Regions from separate parts of the Burkholderia sp. LMU1-1-1.1 genome, predicted to be linked through region 1. Evidence: predicted binding sites of a transcription regulator. Region 1 holds the regulator's gene; the other holds the start of a gene.
The links. Region 1 encodes FliA, which starts transcription of late flagellar genes. Its sites were predicted from a motif close to CTAAAGTTTNNNNNNNNNNNGCCGNTA; they were not measured.
Positions count from the first base shown of each region.

Region 2: MRBLMU1_RS04750 (flagellar protein FliT) is a predicted target of FliA. The motif match lies at 1,778-1,804, and genes of this name have one in related genera.

Region 1 is NZ_JBEGHG010000011.1:28,078-35,532, forward strand. Features, by position in the region: gene flgA (flagellar basal body P-ring formation chaperone FlgA) at 1-701, shown strand, start outside; gene flgM (flagellar biosynthesis anti-sigma factor FlgM) at 808-1,122, shown strand; gene MRBLMU1_RS11220 (flagella synthesis protein FlgN) at 1,130-1,600, shown strand; gene motD (flagellar motor protein MotD) at 1,719-2,513, opposite strand; gene MRBLMU1_RS11230 (flagellar motor protein) at 2,515-3,261, opposite strand; gene MRBLMU1_RS11235 (RNA polymerase sigma factor FliA) at 3,243-3,974, opposite strand; gene MRBLMU1_RS11240 (MinD/ParA family ATP-binding protein) at 4,065-4,871, opposite strand; gene flhF (flagellar biosynthesis protein FlhF) at 4,864-6,279, opposite strand; gene MRBLMU1_RS11250 (DUF4351 domain-containing protein) at 6,479-7,455, opposite strand, start outside.
Region 2 is NZ_JBEGHG010000003.1:251,947-259,401, forward strand. Features, by position in the region: gene MRBLMU1_RS04740 (class I SAM-dependent methyltransferase) at 108-728, opposite strand; gene MRBLMU1_RS04745 (HDOD domain-containing protein) at 858-1,685, shown strand; gene MRBLMU1_RS04750 (flagellar protein FliT) at 1,857-2,135, shown strand; gene MRBLMU1_RS04755 (aminotransferase class I/II-fold pyridoxal phosphate-dependent enzyme) at 2,191-3,417, opposite strand; gene MRBLMU1_RS04760 (type IV pilus assembly protein FimV) at 3,516-5,180, opposite strand; gene fumC (class II fumarate hydratase) at 5,345-6,739, shown strand; gene MRBLMU1_RS04770 (hypothetical protein) at 6,740-7,455, opposite strand, start outside.

The DNA of each region.
Region 1 (7,455 bases):
TGTCGGCGACGGCGGCGTCCGCGCAGGCCCAACAGACTCAGCAGGCCGGTCAACAAGCCCAGCCGCGCCAGGCCGCCTACCACGACCGCGCCGCCCTCAAGCGCACCGTGGAAGAGTTCCTGCAGGTGCAGACCGGCGGCCTGCCGGGCCAGGTGACGGTTGCCGTGGGCGCCATCGACCCGCGCATGAGCCTGGCCCCCTGCCCCGCGCCGCAAGCCTTCTTCATGCCAGGCGCGCGCGCCTGGGGCAAGACCACCGTCGGCGTGCGCTGTGCGACACCGTCGGCCTGGACGGTATATATTCAAGCCAGCGTGACCGTCATCGGCGAGTACGTCGCCAGCGCCGCGCCGCTGGCCCAGGGCCAGGCCATCGAGGCGGGCCAGTTGGTGATGCTCAAGGGCGATTTGACAATGTTGCCAGCAGGTATAGCCACAGACATCGGCCAGGTGGTCGGCCGCAGCAGCAATAGTTCACTGCCGCCGGGCACGCCGATGCGGATCGACACCCTGCGCACCAAGCCGGTGGTGCAGTCCGGACAGCTGGTGCGGCTGGTGTCGAGCGGCTCCGGTTTCAGCGTGTCGGCCGAGGCGCGCGCCATGGGCACGGCCGGTGACGGCCAGGTGGTACAAGTTAAAACTTCCGGTGGGCAACAAATCACCGGAATCGCCAAGGCAGGCGGACTGGTGGAGGTGGCGTTTTGAGCGAACGCCGGGTTCTGATGACGCGCAAGGCTAAAGTTTTCACAGCCGGCGCCGTTAATTACTCAGATCCCGGGGCTTTATGCCCCAACCAGAGAAGGATGATGCTGTGAAAATCAACGATACATTAAAGAACACGACCGGCTTGCCGGCGTCGAACGCAGCTCCAGCTCCGACCGCGCGCGGCGCGGACAAGGCTGCGCCGGCGCCGACCGCGACCAGCTCGGAAAGTGTGCGCCTGTCGCCCCAGGGCCAGGCCATGGCGGCCAGCGCTGCCGGCGCCGGCAGCGGCGTGTTCGACACCAAAAAAGTCGAGCGCATCAAGCTGGCCATCGCCGACGGCCAGTTCCAGGTCAACTCGGAAAAAGTAGCGGATGGCTTGCTGGATACAGTCAAGGATCTGCTGCACTCAAGAAAACGATAGGATAGTCATGTCAACCGTCACCCCGCTCAACAATCTGCGCGAAGAAGCGCAGATCATGGCTACGCTGCTGGAGCTGCTCAAACAGGAGCAGCAATTGCTGGTGACGGCGGAGATCGACGGCCTGCCGGCCGTCACGGCGAAAAAAACCGCGCTCATCGCGCAGATGACCTTGTTGTCGGCCCAGCGCCACCGCGCCCTGGGCAAGGCCGGTTTTCCGGCGCAGGAGTCGGGCATGGAGGACTGGATCGCCGCCAGCGCCGACGACCAGATCGCCCAGTCGTGGAAACTGCTGCTCGAGCACACGCGCGAGGCCAAGGAACTGAACCGCATCAACGGCATGTTGATCAACAAGCAGATGGGCCATACCCAGGGCGCGCTTCAGGCGCTGCAGCCCCTGTCTTCCGGCGCGAATAATTTCTATAGCGCCAGCGGGATGTCGAGCACGATTCCGCGTAGCCGCGGCTTTTTGGCCGGCTGACCTCCTTCCCTTTTTAGTACGGTTTTCTTGCGGCGCGCTTTCCGCCTGCGCCGCGTGGACGCGGGCATGGCCGATTACGCTTCGCTAATCCGCCCTACGTGTTTTAGAGTGTTTTTGATTATTGCGCCGGGGCCGGAGCCGGAACTGGTGTCGTTGGCAGTTCGGTGACCGTGTCGGGAATGCCCGACAGGATGGTGACGGCCACGCGGCGATTGCGCGCGCGGCCGATCGGATTGTCGTTGGGCGCCACCGGTACATTCGAGCTGAAGCCGACGGCCGTGAGCCGCGTCGGCGCCACGCCCGAGTCGATGAACAGGCGCACCACGCTGCTGGCGCGCACCGCCGACAATTCCCAGTTCGATGGATAGAGCGAAGTGCTGATCGGCAGATTGTCGGTGTGGCCCTCGACCTGCACGTTGTGGCTGTCGTCCTTGAGCAGCGCGGCGACCGCGCGCAGCGCCTCGACCGAGTCGGCCGTCAAGCGCGCCTCGGCCGGATCGAACAGCACGCTGGCGTTGATCTCGACGCTGACGCCGCGGCTGTTCTGCGTCACCCGCACCTTGCCCTCCTTGACCAGCGGCGCCAAGGTGGACAACAAGTCCTGCGCCAGCTTGGTCATCTGCTCTTTTTCCTTGCGCAGCATTTCGGTGCGGCGCTTCAGGCCCGGATTGGGGATGGGGAGGTTTTGCACCTGCGTGTTAATCGGTTCGGCCGAGCCGGCGCCGCCGAAGGCGTCGCCCAAGGCGTCGGAGAAAACCTTGTACTTGCCGATATTGACCGAGGAGATCGCGTACATCACGACGAAGAACGCAAACAGCAGCGTGATGAAGTCGGAGTAGGAAATCAGCCATCGCTCGTGGTTCTCCACTTCCTCGTCGAACTTCCTGCGCGCGCGCCGGTACCGGTATTGCATGTCAGTGCTCCCGCAGCAAGGTGGCGATGCGCTCGTCGATGACGCGCGTGTGGTCGCCGGTGGCGATGTCGTAGAACACGGCGGCGGCGATCTCCTGCTGGTGCACGGCTTGCGTGACGATGGCCTTGAGTTTGTTGGCCACCGGGTAGAAGAACAGGTTGGCCAGCCCGACCCCATAAATGGTCGAGACGAAGGCCACGGCGATGCCCGCGCCAAGCTTGCTCGGGTCGGTGAGGTTTTCCATCACGTGGATCAGGCCCAGGACGGCGCCCAGGATGCCGATCGTCGGCGAGTAGCCGGCCGCCGACTCCCAGATCCGCACCGCCTGGCGCTCCTCGGTCTCGTAGGCGGTGATCTCGGTGTCGAGCAGCTGGCGCAGCTTGTCCGGATTGATGCCGTCGACGATCAGCCGCAGGCCCTTGGTGTTGAATTTGTCCTTGGAGGCGAGCATGTAGCGCTCCAGCGACAGCAGGCCGTCGCGGCGCGCGGCCAGGTTCCAGGCGTTGATGTCGCGCGCCAGCGCGGCGCGCGTGTCCTTGGGTGGCGCGAACACCAGCCGCAGCATCTTCACGCCGCGCACGAAGGTGCGGAATTTGGTCTGCAGCAGCACGGCGCCGAAGGTGCCGATGACGACGATCGCGAAGGCGGCCGGCTGCAGCAGCGACGAGAGCTTGCCGCCCTCGATCGTCTGGCCGACGGCGATGCCGGCCAGCGCCAGCAGCACCCCGATTACACTGGCCCAGTCCACGACTTCTCCCTGAGCGAGGCGCGCAGGCGCGCGACGGCCTGCGTATGCAATTGCGATACGCGCGATTCCGACACGCCCATCACGGCGCCGATTTCTTTCAAGTTGAGCTCCTCTTCATAGTAAAGCCCCATCAGCATTTTCTCGCGCGGCGGCAGCGCGTCGATGGCGTCGATCACGGCCTGGCGGAAGTCGCCGTCGAGCAGCGAGCGCAGTGGGTCGCTCTCCTCGTCCGAGCAGTAGCGGTCGAGGAAGCTGTCGTTGCCGTCGTCGTCGTGGAAATCCTCGTAGTACACCAGCTGGTGGCCGCCGCCGTCGGACAGCATCTCCTGGTAGTCGGCCAGCGACAGCTTGAGCATCTTGGCCACCTCCGACTCGGTCGGCGGATGGCCCAGGCGCTGCTGCAGGGTGCTCATCGCCGTCTCGATCTTGCGCATGTTCTGGCGCATGGAACGCGGCAGCCAGTCGCTGTTGCGCAGTTCATCGAGCATGGCGCCGCGGATGCGCAGCACGGCATAGGTCTCGAACTGGGCGCCATGGGTTTCCTCATAGCGGCTGATGGCGTCGAGCAGGCCGATCATCCCGGCTTGCACCAGATCGTCGACTTCGACGCTGGGCGGCAGTTTCGCCTTCATGTGATGGGCAAGGCGCTTGACCAACGGCATATGCTCCGTCAGCAAAGAATTCTTGTCCGCTTTCCCTTTGACCGTGTACATAGCCTGATGTTTGTATTCTTATTTATAGTTCATTGATAGTTAGCTATGCGCCAAGATCTTCGCCACGCCGCTCCTTCCGCCCCTTCCCGCTCACAATGAACGTGCGACCGAAGGCGAACCGGCCAGCGCGAAGCGCCCCGCCAGTTGGCGGAACGCGACCGACGCGCCGGCCAGCGGAAAGGCGTCGACCACCGCGCGACCCAGGCGCGCGGCGCGCTGCAGGTATTCATCGGCCGGCACCGATCCCATCGAGACCAGGTTCACGGCCAGATAGCGGCTTGCCGCTTGCGCCATATTATCGTATACCACTTTTGCTTCCGATTCGGAAGCCCCGGTGACCAGAATTCCAAACGGGCGGCGGCCCAGTTCCTGGTTCAGGCGCTTGATCATGCTGTAGGCGGCCTTGATCGAGGTGGCGCTGTTCGACACCTGCACCACGATCTCTGAACTGGCCATGACCGGCACCGGGAAAGCCTCGCCGTCGAATTCACCGTCGACGATGACGATGCCGGTCTGCTTGACCAGCACATCGAAAGCCTTGGCCAGGCGGCGCGTTTCGTCCGGACCGCTGCGCATGGCGCCGCGTGTCATCGACGCCACAGCAAAACCCTGGGGCACCTGGTGGATCACCTGATTGAGCGCGCACTCCTGGCGCGCCACATTGAGCAGGCTGGCGCCGCCATCGACGCCGAGGCGCGTGGCCACGCCGTGCGCGCTGGCGCAAGCATCCATGATCAACACGTCGTTGCCGGCGCGGGCCAGCGAGGCGCCCAGGTTGACCAGCATGGCGCCCTTGTCGTCCTGCGGCGTGGCCGACAGGAAGGTGACGATGCGGGGCTTGGGCCCCGCCAGCATGCGGCGCAGTCCCTCCGCCTGGTCGAAATCGAAATTAGCCAAGGTGCACCTCGCGCATGGACTGGTCGTTGGTGGCGTTGGACATCAGCATCGGCAACTCGGCATCGAGGTATTGGGTGTTGACGGCGTCGCGTTTCAATTTGAAAGCCCGGTCGATCAGGTAGGCCGGATCGGCCAGGTGCAGGTCTTCCGGCACGCGCTGGCCGTTCGAAACGTAGAACAGGTTGAGCTTCTGGCGGATGACGACATCGAGCACGTTGCCGATCGCCGCCGCCTCATCGAGTTTGGTCATGATGCAGCCGGCCAGGCCGCTGCCCTGGTAGGCGCGCACCACTTCGTTGAGCGTCTCCTGGGTGGCGGTGGCGTTGAGGCACAGCAGGCGCTTGACGTCGGAGCCGGCGCCCTGCAGCATCGAGACCTGCTCGGTGACCATCTGGTCGCGCTGGCTCACGCCGACGGTGTCGATCAACACGGTGTGCTTGTTGCGCAGTTCCTTGAGGGCGATGCGCAGGTCGGCTTCGTCCTTCACCGAGTGCACCATCACGCCGAGGATCTTGCCGTAGATGCGCAGCTGTTCGTGGGCGCCGATACGATAGGCGTCGGTGGTGATCAGGGCCAGCTTGTCCGGGCCGTGGCGCATCACGCAGCGCGCGGCCAGCTTGGCGGTGCTGGTGGTCTTGCCGACGCCGGTCGGGCCGACCAGCGCGAACACGCCGCCCTGGTCGATCAACGCGTCCTCGTTGGCCATCGCCGACAGGTTGCGGGTCAGGACCGTTTTAATCCAGCGCATGCTGTCGGCGGCGTCGCGGTCGGCCGGCAGTTTTTCGATCAGGTAGCGCGCCAGGCTGGCCGAGAAGCCGGCGGCCAGCATTTCGCGCAGCACGGCGGCCTTCTGCGGTTCGCGCGCTTGCGTGCTGCCCCAGGCGATTTCGGCCAGCTGGGTTTCCATCATGCCGCGCATGGCGCGGATCTCGCCCATCATCACTTGCATCTCGGCCGCGGCGTTCTGTTTGGCGCTGGCGACGGCCGAGGCGACCATCGCGGTGATCTGGTCGACGTCGAGCGACGCGGCACGGGGCTGGGCCGGCGCCGATGGCGCGGCGGCCGCGGCGGCGGTCTTGCTGGCGTATGACGAGGGCGAGGCGACGACGCGGCGCACCGGTTGCGCGGGCATCTCGGCGGCCATGTTTTCAAAGCGTGGTTCCATGCGCTGCTCGACGCGGCCGGGCGGCAGGCCCAGGCCCAGGTCCAGCGACGGCGCCGGCTCGGCCATCGGCGAATGCGGCGCCGGCGACGACAGCGACGCGGCGTCGTCGTTGGCCAGCGCGAGGATTTCGACGCCGCCGTCGGACTGGCGGTTCGACAGAATCACGGCATCCGGGCCGAGCGATTCGCGCACCTTGCGCAGCGCCTCGCGGGAGGTCGGCGCGCTGAATTTTTTGACGTTCATGGCTGGCTCCCCGGGGACTGGGTGGCGCGTGCTTGCGAGGTTAGTGTGGCCATCATCGACTCCTGTAGCTTGAGTAGCGCGCCTTCCGGACGAGACGCTTTTCTACTCGGACAGTGCCATTATTGACGATGCACTTAGGAAACGATCCGCTGAACAAGGGCGGAAAGGGGCCGCATTTCACCCCGGCTGCGGGGATTGCCTATTTATCAGCAAATACCTCGGACAAGCTGTGGGCACCGAGCACGTTTTTGCTCCACGCCGTAAGCTGGTCGACATCGGCCACTGTGAGGATGGCGTTGCTCATCGCGTCGAGCTTACCGAAGCGCTCGGTTAGCAAAATCGTCAGCAATTCAAGCAGCGCTTCTCGGCGCCCTTCTTGCCGTCCTTCTTGCCGTCCTTCTTGCCGTCCTTCTTGCCGCCCTTTTTGCCGTCCTTCTTCGAGTCCCTTCCGCCATCCCAACTCCTCGCCTTTTTTCATGCCGATTTCCATACCGATGCGTTCTATCGAAGACAGATAAGTCATGGCATTCCTCCTTTCCCATTGCACTATGCCCTCATGCAATCGGGCATCCAATTCCTTCGGCAACGACATGATCCAATCGATCACGCGATACAGGTTAATAATACGCTGGCGATCCCAGTTTCGCTGATACAGTTGTTTGGTCAAGCGCCATTTGGCGATGCGTCGTCGGTGCGCGTTGCCCTTGGTTTTCTGCGTAAGCAAATGCGCAACAGTGACCAGCGCGAACGGGTTATCCAGCTCGAGCAATTCGTCCACGCGGTCGGCGTAATCCTGGAGCTTGACGATAGGGAAATCGATGCGCATCTCGCAACCGAACAGCTTGTAAGCGAAGGCGCAGGGGCGCCAGCGGCGGCTGGCATCCGTTAGCAGCGCCAGGCTGGCCACCGGCCGCCGGTAACGGTCGTAGACGCGATAGTTGTAGACGAAAATGCGCTCGGCGAAATCCTTGCCGCGGCGCCCCTGCACTTCCAGATGGACCAATACCCATTGCTCACCACCGGTATGCAAATGAACGCGCACCAGCTTGTCCAGCACGCGTCTGCCGAGCTCGGCATCGCGGGTCAGCGCGGCGAATTCCTGGTCGAGAAAATCGTGCGGCCGCGACCAGTCGATCGCGGCGTGCGCTTGCGGAAAATAGAAGGCCATGAACTCGG
Region 2 (7,455 bases), on a different contig from region 1:
TTTATCGTTGTTGAAGCTACAGGACACACAACTTGGCGCTGTGTGGATGGGTCCACTATAGGCGCCAGCCGCCGGGTGCTCTGTGCGTTCCCGAACGCTGCCAACAATCAAATCTTTCGCCAGACACTGGCCAGCCACGGCTGCTGATCGCGCGGCAATCCGCTGGGCCGATAGTAATGTTGGACGGCACTAAAACCTGCTGCGACAAGGTAACGCTCCCAGGTATCGTAATCGTAGTAACTGCCGTAGCGCGGGCCGTTCCAGCCTTCGCGGTTGTCGCCGCGCGGGTTCGAGCTGAACAAGACACCGCGCGGTTTCAGCGTGGCATGCAGGCGCCGCAATACGTCCGGCAGCGCCGCGCTTGGCACGTGGAACAGCGAGGCGTTGGCGTACACGCCGTCGAAATATTCGGCCGGCAAATCGAGCTGGACGAAGTCCTGTTGCCAGGCCTCGCAGCCGCTGTAGGCGCGCGCCATGTCCACGAAGCGGGCCGAGCCGTCGACGCCGATCGCCTCGTGCCCCATCTCGCGGAAGGTCTTCAAATCGCGGCCCGGACCGCACCCGAGGTCGAGCAGGCGGTACGGCGCCGGCGCCTCGATCGCGTCGAGCAGCGCGGCGATGTTTTGGCTGACATCGTGATCGATGGTGCCGGCGAAAAATTGCTGCGCCGTCAGCTCGTAGTGTTGCAGCGTCTTCTGCGTGATTTCTTCAATGTGATCGGATTCCATGACGCCAGTGTAACGTATCGACAAGGCGGAAAAGATACGCTCAGGTATCAAATCACTTCTTTCATTCAGGGAATCGCTATATAGTTAGCCTACAGCAACGCCCCTATTATGAGTACCGAGGAGATAAAAATGAAACTTGACGCCTTGTTCCAGAATCCGACCGCGCTGCCCACCGCGCCCAAGGTCGTCGAGGAATTGATCAGCAGTTTCGACAAGGCCAGCGTCTCGACCGAAGAGATCGCGAAAAAACTGGCGACCGATCCGGTGCTGAGCGCCAAGCTGCTGCGCCTGGCCAACTCGGCCTACTATCACGTCTCGCGCAGCATCGGCACGGTCGAGGACGCGGTGCTGATGCTCGGCTTCGTCACCGTGCGCACCCTGGTCATCAGTTCGGGCCTGGTCAGCGGTTTCAAGACCGTTCCCGGCCTCGACCTCAAGCAGTTCTGGCGCTACAGCCTGCACACCGCCGTGTCGGCCAAGTGGATCGCCAAGAAGACCAAGGAAAACACCGACCTCGCCTTCACCATCGGCATGATGCACGCGATCGGCCAGTTGGTGATGCATTCGGCCATGTCCGAAAAAGCCATCGCGCTCGACAAGGTCGCCGGTCCGATGGACGCGCGCCGCCTGGACGCCGAGATGGGCTCGTTCGGCTACACCTTCGCCGATGTCGGCGCAGAGCTGGCCAAGCGCTGGAAGTTCCCGCAAACCTTCTCGGAGACCATCGAGGCCTTCCCGGAGCCGCATCACAACGGCGAGCTCAATCGCCTGGCCGCCGTCATCTCGCTGGCCGCCTGGCGCGCCCGCGTCGAGCAGGCCGAACTGAACGACGAGGAAATCGCCGCCTGCTACCCGACCGAACTGGCCGAGGAACTGGGTCTGGACGACAACGCATTGATTGACGATATGCCATCACCGGACGAGCTCAGCGCTGGTCTGGAGGAGTTGGTGAAGTAAGCTGCCAAGCTTGCCTTAACGGCAACGAAAGCCGCCTGCTTTTGAGCACGGCGGCTTTTTTTCGACTTTTTCAAATATTTTTTCAAAATACCCTAAAGTTCCCGTTTAAGGCGACGTTAATCAGGACATGCGGTAATCCGTTTACCGAAGATAACTAGCCTGGGTGGGTATATGATTGCTACCGAAGTCCTCTCGATGTACGAAAACATTGCCGGTTTGAGCAACCAGATGGCCGCCGCCGCACGCATGGGCGACTGGGATCGTCTGAGCAAACTGGAAACCCAGTGCGCCACCGAAGCCCGTGCCGTCGCCACCGGCGTCCCCGCCCTGAGCGGCGCCCCGCGCCTGCGCAAGATCGACCTGCTCAAGCAGATCCTGGCCAACGACCGCGAAATCCGCGACGTCACCGATCCCTGGATGAACCAGGTACCAGGCATGGCGCGTCAATAAAAACGGCCCGCCCAACAAAAAAAGCGCCTCATCGAGGCGCTTTTTTTATTCAGGTTTAACCCGCCAACGCTACACGCAACGATAGCGCGATCCCCTGCGCGGCCTTGGTGATCTCGTCCAGCGACGGGAAGCTCGGGGCGATGCGGATGTGGCTGTCCTTCGGGTCGTTCCCATACGGGAAGGCGGCGCCGGCCGGCGTCAACGTGATGCCGGCGTCCTTCGCCAACGCCACGGTACGCTTGGCCGAACCTTCCGGCGTCACTAGGTCGATGAAGTAACCACCCAGCGGACGCGTCCACGACACGCCAGGCACGTCGCCCAGGTAGGCTTCGAACTGCGCCAGCACGGCTTCGAATTTCGGCTGCAGCAGCGCGCGGTGCTGTTCCATCAGCGCTTCGACGGTGGCCACATCCTTCAGCAGGCGCACGTGGCGCAGCTGGTTGATCTTGTCCGGGCCGATGCTGCGGATGCCGGCGTGCTTGGTCCACCAGGCGATGTTGGCCGGCGATGCGGCCAGCGCGGCGATGCCCGACCCGGCCCACGTCACCTTCGACGACGAGGCGAACACGATCGCGCGGTCCGGATTGCCGGCCTTGGCGCAGGCGTCGAGGATGTTGGCCACTTCCAGTTTCTTTTCACTCAGGTGGTGGAAGCGATAGGCGTCGTCCCACATCAGGCGGAAGTCCGGCGCGGCCGTTTTCATCGCGGCCAGGCGGCCGACCACCTCGTCCGAGTAGACCACGCCACCCGGGTTGCTGTACTTCGGCACGCACCACATGCCCTTGATGCTGGCATCCTCGGCCACCAGCTTTTCGACCAGGTCCATGTCCGGACCGGCTTCGGTCATCGGAATGTTGATCATCTTGATGCCGCGTGCTTCGCAGATGGCGAAGTGGCGGTCGTAGCCCGGCACCGGGCACAGGAAGGTCACCGGCTCGCGCACCCACGGGGCGTTGCCCGGCGTGCCGTTGAGCAGGCTGTAGATGATGACGTCGTGCATCAACGACAGGCTGGCGCTGCTGTCGACGACGACTTGCGCCGCCGGCACGTCCAGCAGCTTGCCGAACAGTTCGCGCGCTTCAGGCAGGCCGATGGTGCCGCCGTAGTTGCGGCCGTCGGTGCCGTCGGCGGCTTTGAAGCCGCCCAGCGATTCGGTCAGCGCGTTGGACAAGTCGAGTTGCTCGGGCGCTGGTTTGCCACGCGACATATCCAGTTTAAGGCCGAGTTGTTTGAAGGCTTGGTACTGCTCCTGATATTGCGACGGGAGATCTGCTGCGGTCATATGGCTCTTTCAAAATGGGGTATGGCGTGCAAAAAAGCGTCGAATACTATAACCCAGATCGAGGCACCGCAGGCAAAGCTGAGGTTATAAGCTTATTACTATTGCATTATTGATTCGGGTGTGACTTCGTGCAGCGGCTGCGCCTCCTGAGGCTTGCCCGATGCCTCGGCCGGCTTTTTCTTGCGGAAGCCTTGCCAGATTTTCAGCGGCGCCGCGCCGGACTTCTTGCGCCGCCAGTAGATCAGGCCAGCGCCAGCCAGCAGCAGCGCGCCGACCGCGCCGGCGCCCCAGGCGACATAGTTGGTCGGTCGTTCGACCGGCTTTTCCTTCTTGTATTTCAGCTTGGGCAGCACGCGTTTGAGCGGAACCGGCGCGGACGCCGAGGCGGAGGCGCCCGCCGCCGAGGCCGACGCGTTGGCGCCATGCCCATCGGCGGAGGCCGAAGCGGAAGCCGAGCCGGCCGCCGCCGAGGCCGACGCCGAGGCGCCATCCATCGTTGCCGCCTGCGCTTCGCCGGCTTTGCCCGGTTTGCTCGATTTGCCTGGTTTGTCCTCAGCCGCCTTGGTCGATGCCGCTTCTGGGCCCGCCCCCGCTCCCGGCGCCGCCGAGGCCACCGACGCGGCTTTCGGCGCGGTCTTGTCCACCGCCGGTGCCGCCACAGCGGCGGCCACGCTACTGCCAGCCGCCGCCAACACGGCCGTGCCCGCCTGCCCGACCTTGGGCGCGGCGGCAGGAGCGGCCGCCGGCGTCGCCGCCGAATTTTTGATCGCGCCCTGCAGCGCCTTCATCTTCCCCTCCAGCTCCACCAGCTTGCTGGACAAGGCCAGGCTATGCGTGTCGAGCGCCTTGCATTCCTTGGCGCTGATGCCGGACGGCGCGCATGCGGCGGGCGCGGCCGGGCGTTTGACGCCGGCGGGCAGCGGCAACGGCCCCAGCGGCAGCAAGGCTTGCGCCACCGGCAACGGTACCGCGTTGTCGGCGGCGGCCGCGTCGCGCTTTGCCGCCGGCTTGGCCGGAACAGGCGCGGGCGCGGGCGGGGACGTGGGCGCCGGCGCGGGGGCGGCTGCGGGCGCACTACGCGGCGTCCCCATCGCTTCGGCTATGCGCGATGGCAAATCCCGCACCGCCACCGTCGGCGTCTGCCGAACCGGCGTCGCGGCGGCCGCGGCGGCCTTGAGCGCCCCCGGCACGCCTGTCTCGGATTCATGCAACGACGGCAACGGCGCCGGACGCGTCCGGTCCCGCACCGCCGGCGCGGCAGGCGCGGCGGCGGCCCGCTCCGCCCTCGCCTGCGCCGCGATCCGCTCCGCGTCGGCCGACGTCATCACGCTGGGCGCCGGCACGGACGACGCCACCGGTGCCGGCGGCGGTGGCGGATTGGGGTCCGCCTGCAACCAGACCGTTGCTAAACGCACATCTTGCCGCCCCGCCGCGCTCAATTCCACATACATATGGACGTATTCGGCGTCGATCGCGCGCGTGGTCGTCACATGCAAAAACTGCTTCTGGTCGCGCTTGACCACCGACATGCGCACCGACGACAGCGCCGGGTTCATGGTGATGTTCGCGCCGCGAAACACGTCCGGCCGCGCCAGCCTCACCTGCAAAGCGTTCACTTCGTCCGGCGCCAGCGCCACCAGTTCGATGTCCGCCGACAGCGGCTGGCCGATGAACGAGCGCGCGGAAACGTCGCCCAGCTCGGCCGCGTTGGCCACGATGCCCGCCGGCGCCAGCAATACGGCGCAGGCAAGGGAGCGGAGCAAATGTGTAAGTGTGGAACGCTGCATAGAAGTCGGTAGTGACGCGTAGTCTTAAGGTATATGGCTATAACGGCTGATTTTCCCAATTTTGTAGCCCCAGGATAATTTTTCCAAACTGCGCTACACTGAAAAGCCCACATATGATGACTTCCGCACAAGGATGAATTATGAGCAACAGAAGCGAACGTGACAGTTTTGGCCCGATCGATGTCCCCGACGACAAGCTGTGGGGCGCGCAGACCCAGCGCTCACTGGAACATTTCCACATCTCCACCGAGCGCATGCCGCCGGAGTTGATCCACGCGCTGGCCAGCGTCAAGCGCGCCGCCGCCCGCGTCAACCTGGACCTGGGCCTGCTGGACGGCGCGAAAGCGATCGCCATCACCCAGGCCGCCGACGAAGTGCTGGCCGACAAGCACACCGGTGAGTTCCCGCTGGCGGTGTGGCAGACCGGCTCCGGCACCCAGTCCAACATGAACATGAACGAAGTGCTGGCCAATCGCGGCTCCGAGCTGATGGGCGGCGTGCGCGGCGAGAGCCGCAAGCTGCACCCCAATGACGACGTAAACAAAGGCCAATCGTCGAACGACATCTTCCCCACCGCGATCCACGTGGCCGCCGCGCAGGCGCTGGCCAACACGGTGTTGCCGTCGCTGCGCCAGCTGCGCGCCAGCCTGCACGCCAAGGCCGAGGCCTTCGCCGACATCGTCAAGATCGGCCGCACCCACCTGCAGGACGCCACGCCGCTGACCCTGGGCCAGGAATTCTCCGGCTATGTCGCCCATCTGGACTTCGCCGAGCACGCGATCAACGCCGCCCTGCCCGGCGTGCTGCAGCTGGCCGCAGGCGGCACCGCCGTCGGCACCGGCCTCAACGCGCATCCGGAATACGCGGTGCGCATCGCCGCCGAGCTCGAACATACCTTGTCGCTGCCGTTCCGCACCGCCGACAACAAGTTCGCCGCGCTGGCCGGCCATGACGCGCTGCTGTCGGCGCACGGCGCGCTGAAAACCCTGGCCGCCGCGCTGATGAAGATCGCCAACGACGTGCGCTGGATGGCGTCGGGCCCGCGCTCGGGCTTGGGCGAGATCACCATCCCCGAGAACGAGCCGGGCAGCTCGATCATGCCGGGCAAGGTCAACCCGACCCAGTGCGAAGCGGTCACCATGCTGTGCTGCCAGGTGTTCGGCAACGACGTCGCCATCACGATGGGTGGCGCCTCGGGCAATTTCGAGTTGAACGTCTACAAGCCGCTGATCGCGCACAACTTCCTGCAAAGCGCGCGCCTGCTGGCCGACGGCATGCGCAGCTTCGAGGAACATTGCGTACACGGGATAGAACCGAATCGCGGCCGCATCGCGGAACTGATGGAACGCTCGCTGATGCTGGTGACGGCGCTGGCGCCGCACATCGGCTACGACAAGGCGGCGTCGATCGCCAAGAAGGCGCAGCATGAGGGTACGACATTGAAGGAGGCGTCGCTGGCGCTGGGTTACGTGACGGCCGAGCAATTCGACGAGTGGATCGTGCCGCTGGACATGACGCGTCCGAACGCGGCCTGATCAAAAACCGTAAGAGTAGCGCACCCCGGTCAGCACATCCGGCCGGGCGTTCGCATCGTGACCTGGATTAACGCGCAACATCACCGCGCCGGTCAGCTTGCCCATCTTGCCGGCTTTGCCAACCATGGTGGTGTAGCCGAGTTCCAGATCCCGCTCGGTGGCGGTGGGCCGCAGATTCAAAGTCGGCGCGCCGAACTCCTGGGTATTGGCATAGCTGACCCGCGCATCCGAGTCGGCGTTTTGCAGCGCCCCCGTGCGCACCTTGGCCGGCACCGACAAAGTCACCGCCAACCGGTCCTGGGTCGAGAAGATCTGGCGCGTGGACACGCCCACGCTGTATGCCATCGTCCGTACCGACGACACCTGCGCCATCAGACTGTCCGGCGCGCCAAAACCCTCGGTCTTGCCATACGACGCCATCGCCATGATCGAGCTGCGCGGCGTCAGCGCATACCCCAGCGACAACGACGTGAATTTGGTGGTGGGACGGCTGTTCATACCCCATGACGTGCCGGGCTGGCCGCCGCCCAGGGTGGAGCCGGTCTCGCGCAACAGGCCGATCGTCAGAATGCCGACCGCGCGCCCGGTCTTCTTTTCGAACTCCGCGCTGCTCAGATAACGCCGGCTGCGTTCGTTCAACAGGGGTCCGAGCGGATCGAGCAACGAAAGATTTTCCGGCAACGCACCGAAGTGCAGACGCGGAGCGCCGGCGAAGG